DNA from 4 places in the Kroppenstedtia sanguinis genome. Region 1 is predicted to be linked to each of the others. Evidence: riboswitches for the same ligand, from Rfam matches in the RefSeq annotation. Region 1 holds a riboswitch; each other region holds the start of a gene.
The links. A riboswitch is a leader RNA that binds a small molecule or an ion and turns the genes downstream of it on or off. The one in region 1 is predicted to bind cobalamin.
Positions count from the first base shown of each region.

Region 2: another riboswitch for cobalamin. It lies ahead of JOD24_RS10180 (ribonucleoside-diphosphate reductase subunit alpha); the one in region 1 lies ahead of metE (5-methyltetrahydropteroyltriglutamate--homocysteine S-methyltransferase).
Region 3: another riboswitch for cobalamin. It lies ahead of JOD24_RS02290 (ABC transporter substrate-binding protein); the one in region 1 lies ahead of metE (5-methyltetrahydropteroyltriglutamate--homocysteine S-methyltransferase).
Region 4: another riboswitch for cobalamin. It lies ahead of JOD24_RS03315 (DUF4430 domain-containing protein); the one in region 1 lies ahead of metE (5-methyltetrahydropteroyltriglutamate--homocysteine S-methyltransferase).

Region 1 covers NZ_JBNPXF010000006.1:55,548-59,490, reverse strand. Annotated here, with positions in the region: gene metE (5-methyltetrahydropteroyltriglutamate--homocysteine S-methyltransferase) at 1-1,999, opposite strand, end outside; cobalamin riboswitch at 2,118-2,310, opposite strand; gene JOD24_RS05325 (stage II sporulation protein M) at 2,739-3,749, opposite strand; gene JOD24_RS05320 (RDD family protein) at 3,813-3,943, shown strand, end outside.
Region 2 covers NZ_JBNPXF010000015.1:17,568-21,510, reverse strand. Annotated here, with positions in the region: gene JOD24_RS10180 (ribonucleoside-diphosphate reductase subunit alpha) at 1-1,444, opposite strand, end outside; cobalamin riboswitch at 1,671-1,873, opposite strand; gene veg (biofilm formation stimulator Veg) at 2,011-2,298, opposite strand; gene JOD24_RS10170 (ribonuclease H-like YkuK family protein) at 2,472-2,945, opposite strand; gene rsmA (16S rRNA (adenine(1518)-N(6)/adenine(1519)-N(6))-dimethyltransferase RsmA) at 3,000-3,884, opposite strand; gene rnmV (ribonuclease M5) at 3,868-3,943, opposite strand, start outside.
Region 3 covers NZ_JBNPXF010000002.1:130,103-134,045, forward strand. Annotated here, with positions in the region: gene JOD24_RS02285 (FecCD family ABC transporter permease) at 1-195, opposite strand, end outside; gene JOD24_RS02290 (ABC transporter substrate-binding protein) at 240-1,190, opposite strand; cobalamin riboswitch at 1,333-1,529, opposite strand; gene JOD24_RS02295 (DUF2797 domain-containing protein) at 3,132-3,923, shown strand.
Region 4 covers NZ_JBNPXF010000003.1:162,196-166,138, reverse strand. Annotated here, with positions in the region: gene JOD24_RS03320 (DUF4430 domain-containing protein) at 1-629, opposite strand, end outside; gene JOD24_RS03315 (DUF4430 domain-containing protein) at 626-2,590, opposite strand; cobalamin riboswitch at 2,725-2,913, opposite strand; gene JOD24_RS03310 (M15 family metallopeptidase) at 3,008-3,877, opposite strand.

The DNA.
Region 1 (3,943 bases):
ATTCCTGGATGGCGTCTAGAATGTCGTGGAATTCACTGTAACACATATGGGTATGAACCTGAGTAGCTGGATGGGCTCCTGCGGTCGCCAGACGAAAAGCGGCAACGGCCCATTCCAGGTATGCATCCCGTTCCTTCGCTTTTAAGGGCAACCCTTCCCGAAGAGCGGGTTCATCCATCTGGATGACGGAGATACCTGACTCCTCCAGTTGTTTCACTTCTTCCCGAAGAGCGAGTGCGATCTGTCGAGCGACCTGGGGCCGGGGGAGGTCCTCCCGCACAAAGGACCAGTTGAGAATGGTGATCGGTCCGGTCAGCATGCCTTTGACAGGCTTGGAGGTCAAGCTTTGAGCGTATACGACTTCCTTCAAGGTCATCGGTTTCCGGTAGACAACATCTCCGAACAGAATAGGGGGTTTGACGCAACGCGATCCGTAGGACTGTACCCAACCCTGACGGGTGACGACAAATCCCTCCAGCTTTTCCCCGAAATACTCTACCATGTCGGTACGTTCAAATTCTCCGTGCACCAGCACATCGAGGCCGATTTCCTCCTGAACATGGATCCATTTCCGGATCTCTTGCTGAATAAACTCCCGATAACTTTCATCGGATTGCTTCCCTTGTTTCCAAGCCCGGCGGTTTCTGCGAACCTCATCGCTCTGGGGCAGACTGCCGATGGTGGTGGTGGGGAACAGGGGAAGAGTCAAGCGTTGTGCCTGGATCGTTTTCCGTTCTGAGTAGGGAGCTAAACGGCGAGTATCCTGGTCTGTGATCCGATCTGTGGCTTCTTGCACATCTTTCCGAGTACGCCAAGGAGAATGGGCCAACTCCTCTAAGGCCGAATGAGAAGCAGCCAGTTTCTCTGAGAACTTTTCTGCACCCTCTACCAGCGCATGAGTCAGCAAGACGATTTCTTCTAACTTTTCTTCTGCAAAGGAGAGAGAATGTTTCAGCACCGACGGCAATTCTGTTTCCTGTTTCACTGAGAGAGGAATATGAAGCAAACTGCAGGAAGGTTGAATCCACCACCCACTACAGGCGGCCTGCTGGGTCCATTCATCCTGCAAAAACTCCAATTCCTGCAGCAGATCGGCACGCCAGATGTTGCGGCCGTCTAGAATTCCGATTCCGAGTACTTTTTCTTCCGGGAATCCGTGTTGAGAGAGGGATTTTAGGTTTTCTTCCCGTCCTGCTTGGAAGTCGAGGCCGATTCCTGCGACGGGAAAGGAAAGGGTTCGTTTATAGTGTTCCAAGGAGCCAAAATAGGTCTGTAGCATGATACGAATCCCAGGCGCCGCTTGATTCAATTTTTCATACACGGCGGCCACCATTTCATGTTCTTCCTGGGAATGGGGGAGGACGAGAGCAGGTTCATCCAGTTGTACCCACTGTACCCCTTCGCACTCCAGTTCGATTAGGATCTGTGCGTAGAGAGGTGTTAACTGTTCCAAAATGGTCGGCAATTTTTCCGAGGGGAAGCCTTTGGATAGTTTGGTAAAGGTATAGGGACCGATGAGAACAGGTTTTCCTTCAATCCCCAAACATTTATTCGCTTCTCGATAAGCTTCCAGAGGGCGGTTTTCCAGTAATACCGGTTCAGTATCCTTTTCCCATTCCGGAACGATATAGTGATAGTTGGTGTTGAACCACTTGGTCATCTCACAGGCTGCATTCTCCCCGTCTCCCCGGGCCATGGCGAAGTACGTATGCAGGGGCACAGGGCCTTCTCCGTGTCCAAAGCGGCGGGGAACCAGGCCAAACATGACGGCCATGTCCAACATGTGATCATAACATGTAAAGTCTCCAACAGGGATCCGTGAAAGTCCAGCTTCTTGTTGTTGGCGCCAGCTTTCTAAACGGAGCTGTTTCATCTCTGCGATCAGATCGTTTTCTTCCAATTTTCCTGCCCAGTGGTTCTCCAAAGCTTTTTTCCATTCCCGCTGGGCTCCGATGCGAGGGAAACCTAAATTGCTGCTCTCGATGTTCAATGCGGCCACGCCTCCTTATAGCAATAAAAAAAGCATTCCACGACATCCAGACAAGTGGAAATGCTTAGCCAGGCCGCATGTTTCTCCGGCGGTACATTCCAACACCTCCCTATCTCCCGTAGGTCGAACAGTGTTTTCGGAACAGGCAGGTCTCCTGGCTCCGGGATCCATGCCCCATCTGCCTTCCCGATCGCCAATGGATCAGTGGCTTGTCAGATGGGACTCTTCCGTTACAGTGGCGGGACCGCGCCGGATTTTCACCGGCTTCCCTTTTCAACCCTCTCCCTTCGGAAAAGGGTACCTGTTCCCATGTAATTCATTTTGGTGAAAGAGTCCATGCTTTCAGACTTGGGGATACATTCTCATGAATAAGTATGAAAGTCAAGATCAAAAATCCGTGGGTCGAAGGGAATCATGCATCGTTTCGACACTTCTAAATAAACCCTTGCGACAAGCGGAAGCTTATGGATACATAAAGCTTAATCTCCAATAAGAAAAACCAGTTTGTAATACAAACTAACATAACATCCATTATTAGATAAAAATCACTTCCGAAGAATAGAGAAAGGAAAACAATAGAGGGTCATCAAAGTATAAACCCACCATACTTTAGCAGCGTTGAAGAGGGACGACAATCGGTTTTTTTATGCAAAAACGGAGACGTATTGAATATGACTGTCACAAAGAAAAACAACCGGATTTCAACACCGGTTGTTTTTCTTTGTTTTCACTGTTTTCCCCCTGGATTTCAGGTACAATTGAAAGGAGCTGCTTCATTGGTGGCGGAAGCCTGCGGTTGCTGACGGTGCAAAAGCCAGGCGGGACGGCCAAAGTAAATGAACAGAATTAGCAAGGTGATGAGAGCCACCAGGTACTTACTCCAATGTGGCCACGGAGCAGGGGTGATAAACCCTTCGATCAGGGCAGCCACGATAAACATCGGGATCACACCCAGGATCAGTTGGACCGTCACTTTCCCCTCTCCTTTGAAAGCCTCCATACGGGTTCGTTCCCCAGGGACCCAGAAGGCATAGGCGAGAGACATTCCCGCAGCACCAGCGATGAAAATAGCGGTCAGCTCAATCACCCCGTGGGGCCAGATAAAAGCCCAAAAGGCGTAGGCTTCCCCGGCCCGATGGAAGAGGGCGGCGATCGCTCCGATCAGGAGTCCGTTTGAAAACAACACCCATAGAGTACCCACACCCAAAAGGGCTCCCAATGCAAAGCAAAGGAAAGCCACTTGAATGTTATTGGTCATAATCGTGCTGGAGGCGATGGCATGATTCCATTGTTCGCTGGATTGCAAGGCATGGGGGTTGATATCCACCCCCTGCGGGAGAAAAGCCGCCGCATACGCGGGATTTAGCCAGGTAAAGCCAAAGGCGAGCCCAGCGCCTGCCACAAACAGCAGGAGTGCGACCAAGAAAAAGGGGATCCGCTCATGAAACAATGCTGGAAAGCGACGGGTGAAAAAACGAAGCCCCTCTCTTAAATCCCCTTTTCCTTGGGTGGCATAGATCGCTTCGTGAGCTTGTGCCGCCAATCCATTCAGATAATCTGTCACAGTATGGTCGGGGAAATAGGTCTGCGCATAAGCGAGATGTGAGGTGACTCGGCGGTATGTATGTCCCAATTCATTCAATTCTTTGCGACGAGCCTGACGGGAGCGAAATATTCGGATCAGTTCTTCCAAACGATCCCAGTCTGGCTGATGTTTACGTATAAAATAGGGCAGACGGTAAGCGGATGACCTTGACATTGCGATGTAATCACCTCCATGAATGAATTGTATCACGAAGTTTGTTGGAAAGGAGAGAGGTCGATGGAAAACCGGGTCACCGTGACAACTCCTGAACATGTGAAGCTGGAGTTTACAACAGCGGGGCTGGGGAGTCGGGCACTCTCCCTATTGCTGGACTGGCTGATCCTTGGGTTTGTTCAATCCATCCTCGC
Region 2 (3,943 bases), on a different contig from region 1:
AGAGGTTACAGACAACAAAATCGCCGGGTTCCTTGGTGATCAGGATCTTCCCGTCTTCCACGCGCTCCTCCCGCAACAGTGTCGGACTCATATTCTGCATGATCTCAGTACACAAGTTGGAGCAGTAGACCAGCCCAGCATGACTGTTGGGGTTTTTGCGGTTCGCTTCATCTCGATAAAACATATAGGGCGTACCTGTTTCCAACTGGGAAACCATGATCCGCTTCATCAATTCAATTGCCGGGACCGTAGTCCGGTCCAAACCCGGATGCTGTACACAGGCTGCGTATCTCTCCCGGAAACTGCCTTCTCCCGGTTCCTCATCATAAAAATCTTCCAGCGACCAGCCCATCACCCTTCGGACTTGGTGCGGATCAAACAGATGCCAATCTTCCCGGGCCTCCACTGCCTCCATAAAAAGGTCAGGAATACACACGCCGGTGAAGAGATCATGGGTCCGCAGCCGTTCATCTCCATTGTTCAGCTTGGCATCGAGAAAGGAGAGAATATCTTGATGCCAGATATCCAGGTAGACCGCGATCGACCCTTTTCGTTGTCCCAACTGATCCACACTTACCGCGGTGTTGTTCAATTGTTTCATCCAAGGGATTACCCCTGAGCTGATCCCTTTGTATCCTTTGATATCGCTCCCACGGGACCGGATTTTGCCCAGGTAGACACCCAGACCCCCTCCTCCTTTGGAAACCTTGGCCACATCGGTGTTGCTGTCATAAATCCCCTGTAGACTGTCATCCACCGTGTCCACAAAACAGGAAGATAATTGGCCAAAATTTTTGCCGGCATTGGACAGGGTAGGTGTGGCTACAGTCATATACAGATGGGAGAGAGCCCAGTAGGCTTCCCGTACCCAATGCATCCGATGCTCTCTTTCTTCCTGGGACATCAGCACCATCGCGATGATAAGAAATCGCTCCTGGGGAAGCTCGTACAATTCTCCTGCCTGGGAGCGGGCCAAGTAACGGTCAGCCAAGGTTCTCAGTCCCGCATAGGTGAACAGACGATCCCGCTCCGGACGGATGATCGTCGCCAATTCCTCGATTTCCCCTCGAGTATAGCCTTCCAACAGTAAAGGAGAGTAGACGCTGGATTTTGTCAGCACTTGGATTAACTCATAAAAATCTCCGTAGGGTTCCCCTTGACGGAATGGATGGCGCGAGGCCTCCTCGTAAAGCCGCGCCAAATAGATCCGCGAGGCTACAAAAGTCCAATCTGGTTCCTCACTGCTGACCCGTTCCAAGGCGTCTAGGATCATCCGGTCAGAAATTTGATCCGCAGAATCTCCTTCCCGAAAGGAGCGCAACTGTTGAGCGATGTACTCTTGAAGATCCAGTTTGGGAAAGTCGCTCACCAAAGGTTGGAGAAAATTTTCCATGGCCTGCCTGTCACGGGGAATCGTTTCTGTCGACAACAGCGTTCCGATCATTTCATCTCCGCCTTCCTCTGGAGTGATCTTCCGCCAGAAGCGTTGGAATCAAATCCTTTGGTAACACTTCTAGGGAGCTCTTCCAGGGCAAATAAAAAAACACCCTTATTCCAGGTGTTGGTAGGTTTGGAACACGGCGAAATAAGCAGGCTTACAGCAGAAGCCCCTGATCAGTCTTCTTTGACCGAATCCGCCGTTTCCAAGTCCCAACCCCCGAAGACTGGAAACATACAGGACAACGCAGGCAGGTCTACTGGCTCATGCTTCACCCTAGTCCGGTCCTTCCCGCCCAGTCAGCCCCCTCAGGGACCCGACAGGGCAGTGGTCACACCGTTTCGTCCACATTTACAGTTGCGGGGACAGCTCCGGCTTTACACCGAATTCCCTTTTCAGCTTCCCAAAGGAAGCACCTGCATCCCATAAACACAACATATTGAGTTTCCGAAGATGTACAACCCCATCATATCGAAAAACGGAGCAGATGTAAACAAAAAATCCGAACCCTGTGGGATCGGATTATGAGAAACTCATGCAAGCCATGAGTCAGCCCGGATTTATATCAGATATTATTGTTGTTGGGGATCTTTCACATATTTAACGGGGACTTGTCCTTCATCTTGGAAAACGGTCAATTCCACCGTCTCTGTCAGGATGTCGGCGTAACTGTAAGAAACGCGTTCAAAGGAGTGTTGATCCTCGTCCAGTTTGACGATAAACACGGAAGGGTATGTCTCTTCGAGCACCCCGCTGCGTTCAATCGTTTTGCGACGTCCACTGTTGGCTTTCAACCGGATTTTTTGACCGATATAGCCATCCAAGGTCCGTTTTATTTCAGACAGCGCATTCCTACCCATTTAGCTCGACCACCTCACTCACAGAGATTATACCATGAGTCAGGTGCAATTGTCAAAACGTGAATTATAGCAAGGGTCTAAGCCCTATGTCAACGGGTAAAACCGGTAATTGTCAATAAAAGTTCCTTCCCGACAAAACTTTGTCATGATCGACAAACCTTCGCTGAACCGCTTCATTTGGTAAAACGATCCGCCACAGAGCTAGCGGCGTAGGCGTCAGGCTTGATCTTGGCGGTATATCCCACCGAGGTGACCCAACCCACTACCTCCTGAATCAGTTTTCGGGTCTCTCCCTTCCGCCCCACATCCAGGTGAACTTCCACCGGCAACTCCAGAGAAGCCCCCAGAAAACCTTCTTCTTTCAATCGTTCCATCAGATCCAGGCTGTACTCCGTCTCTTTGTAGATCCGATAACGGAGATCCAGCAAAGGGCGACTTTTCTTTTTGGAGTAGAAAAAGAGAGCTCCTTTTCCCACCCGGTGTATAATGATGGCGGTTACGAACAGTGTCTCTTTGTGATCGGTCTGGGAGTCTGTCCCGATCACCATTTTATAAATGGCATTTCGATCTTCATCGATATAGGCATAAATCTCGGAGATCATTTGCTCCAGACGGATCCGACCCCTGCGTGGATGATAGAACTGCAACTTCCATTCGCCTCCGAAGTTCCGGGCGTTGCCGGCTAGTTTTCCCCTGTGGGTTCAGTTCCCCGTCACTTCATCCAGTCGGTTGCTTAAGAAAGCAAATTCCTCCAGCGATAGGGTTTCTCCTCGCCGCTTGGGGTCAATCCCCGCCTCCAGCAACACCCGAGAGAGAATCGCTTTTTCCTGTCCAAGCACAGCTCCTGTACTCAGGGCATTTAGGAGTGTCTTGCGCCGCTGGCCGAAAGCCGCCCGGATCACACGGAATAACAAAGCTTCATCCCGAACTTCCACTGGTGGTTGCTCACGGATCTTCAGTTGGATCACAGCGGAATCCACTTGGGGGCGGGGGACAAAAACATGGGCCGGGACCTTGGTAACCCATTCCGTTTCCGCATAATACCGAGCGGCAACCGTAATCGAACCGTAGGCTTTGCTTCCAGGGGAAGCGGTGAGACGTTCTGCCACCTCTTTTTGAATCATGATCACGATCCGATCCAGCGGAAGTTTTTCCTCCAACAACCGCATCAGGATCGGAGTCGTGACATAATAGGGAAGGTTGGCCACTACACTGATCCGATGGCAGTCCCCCAGGTAATCCCGCAACAGCCTGGTCAGATCCAAATTCATCACATCGCCGTGAAGGATATGGACATGAGGTTGTTCTGAGAACAGACTGCTGAGAACCGGAATCAGCCGATCATCCAATTCCACTGCGACCACCTGACCGGCTGCCATCGCCAACCGTTCGGTCAGGGCCCCGATCCCTGGGCCGATCTCCAACACTCCGGCTTCCGGGTCTAGTCCCGCGGCCTCGATCATCTGATCCAGTATCCGGGGATCTGTAAGAAAATGCTGACCCAGGCTTTTCTTCAGTCGCAATCCCTTTTCTGCCAACAATTGGCGTGTCCGTTCCGCAATCCTGACTTCATCCATCCTCTTCATCCTCTCCCACTCTGTGCAACGCTTCTTCAAATTCCTTTGCTGTGATGTGCAAGAGATGA
Region 3 (3,943 bases), on a different contig from region 1:
CAAGGCCATCCCCACCAGGGCGGAGAGAATCACCCGGGGGAGACGAATTTGCCAGAGGATCGCCTCAGTCGCCGGATCCACGGTTTTCTCTCCCGTCCACTTATCCTCCACGGTTCGCCAGAGTTCTTCCCATCCCAGCTCCGCACTGCCCCAAGAGACCGCCGCACCCATCGCCATCAATAGCAGAAGGCTCAAAGCGAGTGACCAAACCAGGAACCGTGAGAACCAACCCCATCGCTTCATTTGACTGTTTCGGCATATATTTCAGGGTAGATCGCCTCGGAAATCTGGAGCAACCCTTGGGTGATTCTCGGTCCGGGGCGACTGACGATATTGCTATCCAGCTGTTCTACCCGGTCTTCCTTTATAGCCTGGATACTTTTCCAGCCGCCCCGGGCTGCGATTTTCTCCTCTTTATCTGAATGGGTGTAGAGGATCACATCGGGATTCCATTTGACCACATTCTCCGAGGAGGCTTGGAACCAGCCTTTCTCTCCCTTCGCCACGTTTTTCCCACCAGCCAGTGTGATCAGTTCATCCATGAAAGTGCCCTCTCCGGCAGTAAATAGATCGGAAGAGACTTCGATCCATACCTTGGCCTGTTTGTCCCTTGGTACCTTGGCAGCGATCTTTTTCGCTTGCTGTTCCTCTTTCTTCATCTTGGAGATCAGCTCATCCGACTTTTTCCCGGCACCTGTCGCTTTCCCCACATCCTGAATCTGTTGGAACACACCCTCCAGATTCTCAGGTTCATAGGCGATGACTGTCAATCCCAGCTTGCGGAGCTTGTCCACGGTCTCCTTCCCGTTCAGACCCTCTGAAGCCAGAACCAGATCCGGTTTCAAGGAGAGCACCTTCTCCGTGTCGATCTTCATATCACCCACTTTTTCCACCTTTTTGACCTCGGCGGGATAATCATCATTGGTCGTCACCCCCACCATCCGGTCCTCCAATCCCAAGGCGTATGCCGTCTCCGTCATGCTGGGAATCAAGGATATGATCCGTTTGGGTTCTTTTTTTACGGTCACCTGGGTGTCCGTGCCATCTGTCAAGGTGACTGGAAAACCGGCTTCCTGCTTTCCGGAATCCTCGTTGTCAGCAGGTGCATTTGGAGTGGGCGCACAGGCGACCATCGCAAACACGAGCAGCAGGGATAATCCAATTGCAGAAATTCGCGTCCATCTTTTCATCTCATCCGCTCCCATTCACCGTTTTTCCCGAGGCAAAAAGAAAAACCCCACTTGCCGTGAGGCACAGGGGTTCCTGACCGAATCAAAAAAAACGATCCCAGGATCCGGGCAGTTGCTCTCCTCAGCCTCGAAGGAGATCGCAAGTTTCCCAGATGAAAAGGCAGGTCTCCTGGCTTATGGATCCTCACTCCGCCGCACCTTCCCGTTCTGTAGAACAGTGGCATCCTGCGGCTTCGCTCCCCAAATACAGTGGCGGGACCGCACCGGAATCTCACCGGCCTTCCCTTTTCACTCCCCGTTCTCCGTGGTGACGGGGAGACCTTTTCATCCTATCGACTTGTGATCCCATTATATAATGAAACTGAGAACTGGTTCAATTATAGGGACTGCCAGCGGCCTGCAAAGAAAAAAACTGGTAACAAATTGGCAAAGGGAGGACAGATGCGGACATCCCTGCCGCACCGCCTCAGATGGACAGAAAAAGTTGATGAACCAAAGTTGAACAGCAGAAGGAAGTCGGCTACCCAAGCGACCTGGCCCGTGAAGAAGTCTGATGTATGAGGGGACCGGGTGGGTAGGACGGTTACGATCTCTTGCAAAGAACGCATAGCGAGACCCGGGAGCGGAAAGCGACCCTGGCGAGACTTGTGCCCTATGGGTGCAAAGGCTGTTCACCGTCCCCCCCTCCCGACCTTATTTCCTACCCAAAATATGTTTAATCCACACGCCTGGTTAAATGATGGGGTTTCACAATGATTCTAACTTCCACCCCGAAGGGACTACTCTACAACTGATGGAAGCCATCGAGGCGGCCCCGGCTCCTGCAAAAAATTTTCAGCTGAATTTTTTCAAGACGAAAAGGCCGACCAATATGGGTCGGCCTTTTCGTCTCAAGGGGGTTAAACTAATTCTTATCAATTAAAAAGAGGATTGCAATGGTTTTTCATCTTGCAAAGACATCATTTTCAACCTTCGAAATCGTTTCTTCAAAACTATAACCCATGTAAAAATATATGTCAATCAATGAAAAAAGGGGATTGGCTAGCCACTCTGCAAGATGCAAATCCTAATCCTTTAGGACGCTGCCACTTTCAATTATTATAACGAAGTTCCTATATCAGAGGTTTCAGCTCCCTCCAATCCGTCCTACTTCTCCAGATTTTCATCCCGTTTCTTTTCAGCATTCTCCAGAACCTTTTCCACCCGGTTCTCCAGGTACTGATATTGCTTGATTCGGTATTTTTTCATCATCTCAACCCTCTGATCGATTTTTTTAGTTAAAGCTGTGGAATTGGAGAGCTTCCCCTGTTGCTCCAATTCCTCGGCGGCGGCTTTCAGGTGGGCACTCTCCTGATCGTAACAAGGAATTTTTCATATCATCCCTTCCAATCCAAAGCTTAATTTCCATATGGTGTATAATCCGTTACCGACTCTATTGTAAATCAATCCAAATCGAGAGAATATAGCCGGAAGCAGGGCTGTTGATTAACCAGAAAATGGGCAGCGGAAGGGAGTCGTGTGCTGCCAAAGCGACCTTTGCGCCACAGGCACTACAATCTCGATGGGCTGAAGCCCTGGAATAAAGGTAGCCATCCTACCCAGCGGAGAATCTGGAGGGAGGGCGTTTAGGGGCAACCTCTTCCCTGTGTTGCTTCCGTAAAGCTTTGCCCCTGCCCGATGGTCAGATTTGGAGCGGCCAGTTTTCACTTCCTTGCCGGATGGCAACGGTCGCGTGGGTGAACACGATCTCCCCACCCAAAATATGGCTAATCAACACGCCTGAGCCGGAAGGTTTTATATTGCTCACCTGCAGAAGCCGCAAGGAAGCTTTGAAACCTATCTTTCGTGAAAGAATCCCATATGACATAATGAATTTAGAACCCATGTTCATAGATTTGGGCCCGGCCTTTTCACGGTTTTGAAAAAGGAGTGTGTTCATCTATGCAGTTGACCGGCTATGTCCAGCCGTTGATCCATCAGCATACAGATCCGATTACCTACTTCTGGCCTTTTTCCGATCAGAAGCTACCCATCAACGAATTGCTAGGGGAAGAACTGGAGATCCGCTTTTTGGGAGAAAAAGCTTGTATATACTGTGGACGAAAGATCAAAAAGACTTTTAACAGCGGTTCCTGCTATCCTTGCTTCCGGGACCGAGCAGAGAATGACTTATGTATTGTGAAGCCTCACCAGTGCCACTTTCACCTGGGCACCTGTCGGGATCCTGCCTTTGGCGAACGCCATTGCATGCAACCTCATATCGTCTATCTGGCGATCAGTGATGACGTCAAAGTGGGAATTACCCGGAAAACCAACATGCCGAAACGATGGATCGACCAAGGAGCCGTGACAGCGGTTCCCATCGCTGAGGTTCCCGACCGCAAAACCGCAGGCGAGCTCGAGATGGTCTTGGCGCAATTTATCAAGGACAAGACCAACTGGCGACGGATGCTCAAAAATGAGATCGCCGACCGAGATCTGCTGGAGGTACGTGCCGATATGGAGGAAAAAATCCCGGAAGAGTACCGAGGATACTATCAGGGGGATCGAGAACCGCTGACCTTTCATTACCCTTGTCTGGAATTCCCGGAAAAGGTCAAGCCCCTGAACCTGGACAAAGTGGATCAGATCCAGGGCAAACTCCTCGGAGCCAAGGCCCAATATCTCATACTGGATAGCGGAGTGATCAATATCCGCAAGTTCAGCGGATATAAAGTGGAAGTGGCGGTTTGAAAAACGAACAACAAAAAATC
Region 4 (3,943 bases), on a different contig from region 1:
CTGTAGTTAGGAAACACCCCATTCACCTGGTACATCCATCCGCTCTCCGGGCCACCGTCAAACTCATAGAGATTGTTAATTCCCTCCACATACAGCGTCTTTCCCGAACCCCGGGCCTCCATCTGAATCCCCTGTTGGCGGGTCACCCGGAGCAAAACATCGTAAACCGTATCCCCTTTTCGAATTTCCACGCGGGTGGCCGGCAAAATCCGAGCTCCACGATCCCCAGTGATAGAGATGGTTGACGTCGACTGGGGGGCTCTCCCCTTTGCACCCTTAGCGCTACCAGAAGAGCCGGAGGAGGTTTTCTGTGTATCCCTGCCATCGTTGCTGGTAGAAGGATCCGCTTCCACCTTCCCGGAATCAGACTTGCTCTCTCCGCTAGAGATCGCTTCTTTTTTCTGTTTTTCTTTCTCGGCGGAGGCCTTCGATTCCGACCCTTCCGAAGATGATTCCTGCGACTCTTTCCTATCCGAATTCCCTTGTGCCAAATCAGCTTGGCTTTCCCTGGAGGAGTCATCCGCCAAATGAGCCTCCGAGGTTCGGGCAGTGCTATAAGCTTCCCAGCCTCCGGCACCACCTAGCAGAAGGCCGATGGCGATGAGCAGAAGGGAAAGTTTTTTCCTCACTGCCATTTCCTCCTTCGTTCATACAGGTAGAATCCAGCACCGACGAAGGCACACAGCACCCCGAGGAGGATCATGACATAGCCGCGATGAGAGGAGGAAACAGTTTCGGAAGCACCCGGATCTTCTGGCGCGGGGGCTGCAAGGGCCTGCAGAGTGGTGGACTCATCCTCTGGGCCTGCTTTTGCCGGATTCTCCTGCCTGGAGGAGGTTGGAGTGACGCCTGAGCGCTCCATAGAGGGGCCGGAGTCCAAGGCAGGACGCAGATCTATTTCCTCCGCTGGCCCTCCACCGATGGCGAGAAGCGGGCTAGTCGGAAGGGTCCGGGAGGGTTCCACCACCCCACTTCCAGTGCGCGACGGTGAGGGTTTTTCTTTTTTCTCCCCCTCGGGAGCCGGCTTCACATCCGGATTTTTTCCCTCTCCCGGCGAAGCGTTGATATCCCCCAGGTCATAAATCCGAGGTTTCCCTTCCAGAAAATTGCGATAAGAAGTCAGGGCGAGTAACGCTTGTTCACTGGCCATATCATTGGATTTTTCCTCCCCGACATGGGCAAATCCTCCATCCTTCTGTTGATAGGACAGCAGATTTTCCACCACATTTCCACCGGATTTGGTAAAAGCGTTGCTGTGGGGATCCATCCCATTGGAAGTGAGGGCGATGATCACCTGTGAAGCACTTTCGCTGTTTTCCACTCCCCAGGAACGAAATCCCCCGCTCTCTGTCTGCTGAGCAGACAACCACCCAAATCCTCTTTGCTTAGCCTGATCTACCGCTCCTCCATCATAGGGAGCCAACGCTGCCAGCGCCATGGCGGTGAGATCCACATCTCCTGAGGACCCGACCACCAAAGCCCAACTGCCGTCCCGGTTCTGGTTTTCTAACAGCCAGTTCAGTAGTCCTTCCCGGTTCCACTCTGCCCCATCGGGTACGAAATAACGTGCAGAGTCCAAGGCGATCAGAGCGAAGATCACACCGTTGCTTCCTTGAGTCAACATGCCCTTATGGTTACAGATTTTTTCGATCAAATTATACTTATCTATACTTCGGGGGTCCCCGCCGCCAGCACGAATCCCCAGCACCAACCGTTCCACATCGGTTACTTTGCGGAATTCTCCTTCATTCTCCACGATATGACGAATCGTATTTTCCAGGTAGTTCACCGGGACCTTTTCTACTGCCTGAAACAAGCCAAGAGCCTGCCAGTCGGAACCGGAGCCCTCAGCTGAAATCCAGCCGGCTACATCCGCCACCGCTTGGGTCAGATCTCGTTTTTTTACTGAAGCGGTCTTTGCGGAAGTGGTCGCCTGCACTTCTTTGCCGGAGTGCTCCTGGGTTCCCAGAGTGCGGCGGCTCTCTCCGAATGCCTTTTCCCTGGGGAGATTACTGGCTCCATCGGATCGGGGTTTGGATTTCACCGGTGCGTCGGGTTCAGTCCCCGACGGCGGAGCCTTCGGTGCCTCCCGGAGTCGGTTGTTCCCCTCCCCATCTGTACGGGAAAGAGGGAGCCCTACATCCTCGCCCCCGTCGGTGGTATAGACCCACTCCACTACATCCCCGTTCTTCACCGGATGACTGCCAGCACTGTGGGCAGGGAACTCTCCGTTCACCCGAAACATCCAGCCACTGAGTGGCCCGCGATCAAATTCGGCCAGATCGCCGATGGCACGAACATAGAGGCTACTTCCAGAACCCGTGTAGGTCATCTGTTCCGGACCCAGGGTTTTCAGTAAGACGCTGAAAGCCGTCTCATCCGCTTCGATCTCCACTGGCGTTGCAGGGTACATTTCCCGGTGGTCGTCTCCGGTAACCGACAGCTGAACCATGTCTGCCGCTTGTTCCCCAGTTTCCCCTGGGACTACAGGAAGAGTCTCGCCAAGAACCGCAACAGGAAAAGCCGTCAGGAAGAGAATCAAGGCGAAGACAGTAGATAACCACTTTTGGAAGAGGTACATCTCTTTCATCCTTCCTTTGATAATCAGGCACAAAAAAACACCCCGTTCCCTGCGGAGTGTCGTTGATGTGGAATCCCGCCACTAGCATGCCTGTACAGAGGCATATGTCGGCTCCAGTCAACACCTCCTATCCGCGTAGGAATCCTGTGTCGTCGGAACAGGCAGGTCTCCTGGCTCATGTTCATCACCTCCCGCGCCTTCCCGTCTTTCGACAGTGGCATATGGCAGGAGGCTCCCATTCACAGTGGCGGGACCGCGCCGGATTTGCACCGGTCTTCCCTTTTCAGCCGATCGGATCCTGACCGATCGACACCTGTACCTAACAAATATGCGATTGGTTTAAATTCACATCATTGTAGTACCCTTCTTAATTATATCATGATTCGCATAAACCCCAACCTAAAAAAGAGCCGATGATCGGCTCTTTTATCCATCTGATCCCTTTTTCTCAGGATCCACTTCCGTAGCGAATCTCCCGTAGTACTCTTCCAAGGTCCAATCCTTGCTCTGCAGTTCAGTGGCCAGCTTCTTCCCCACATAGCGCAAGTGCCAAGGTTCATAGGTAAATCCAGTGATCTCTTCCTTTCCCTTGGGATACCGGATAATAAAACCGTATTGATGGGCGTGTTTTGCCACCCAGCGCCCTTCCTTGGTTTGCGCAAAGGATTCTTCTAACTTAAAGTCCACATCACTGCATGTGATATCCATAGCCAACCCGGTCTGATGTTCACTGGTACCGGGACGGGCACTCACCTGTTTGGCTGCGCCTCCCTTCCGGTTTCCTTTAAAAGCAAACAGCTCTTTCTGTCGCTCGTAGGATCGGTACCCCGATTGGGCATATAACTTCAATCCCTGCTTCTCTGCTTCGGCAAAGAGTTGTTCCAATGCTTTCCCCGCTTCCCGGCGTAACTGTTTTTTAGGCAGATCTTCATGAAAGGGAAAGGGAACATCAGGAACCACCAAATCCGGTGGAGTGTAGCCATCGGGTAAAGGGTGAGTCTGGTTGACTAAGACGGTGGGACTGGTGGGGTGGGTATCCACCTTGATTTTCTCCGTTTCTTTGGGAGGAGACTTTTTCTCGGTTGCCGCCTTTTGACCTGATTCGATCGGTTCTTTCTCCTCCTTTTTCCCCTCTGCATGAGACGAATCTGCCCCTTGGTACATACCGGACAACCATAATGAGATCCCGGTGATGAGGGTGAAGATCAGCACAAGCCCAATGGGCAGCTGTTTTTTTCGCCGCTCTTGCCTCTGCCTTTCCTTACGGGATCGAAAAGATGACCCATGATAATCCAAAGCTCTGTTCCTCCGTGTATTCCCGGTCTGGGAATCTATCAGTTATGCCAACTATATTAAAAATCA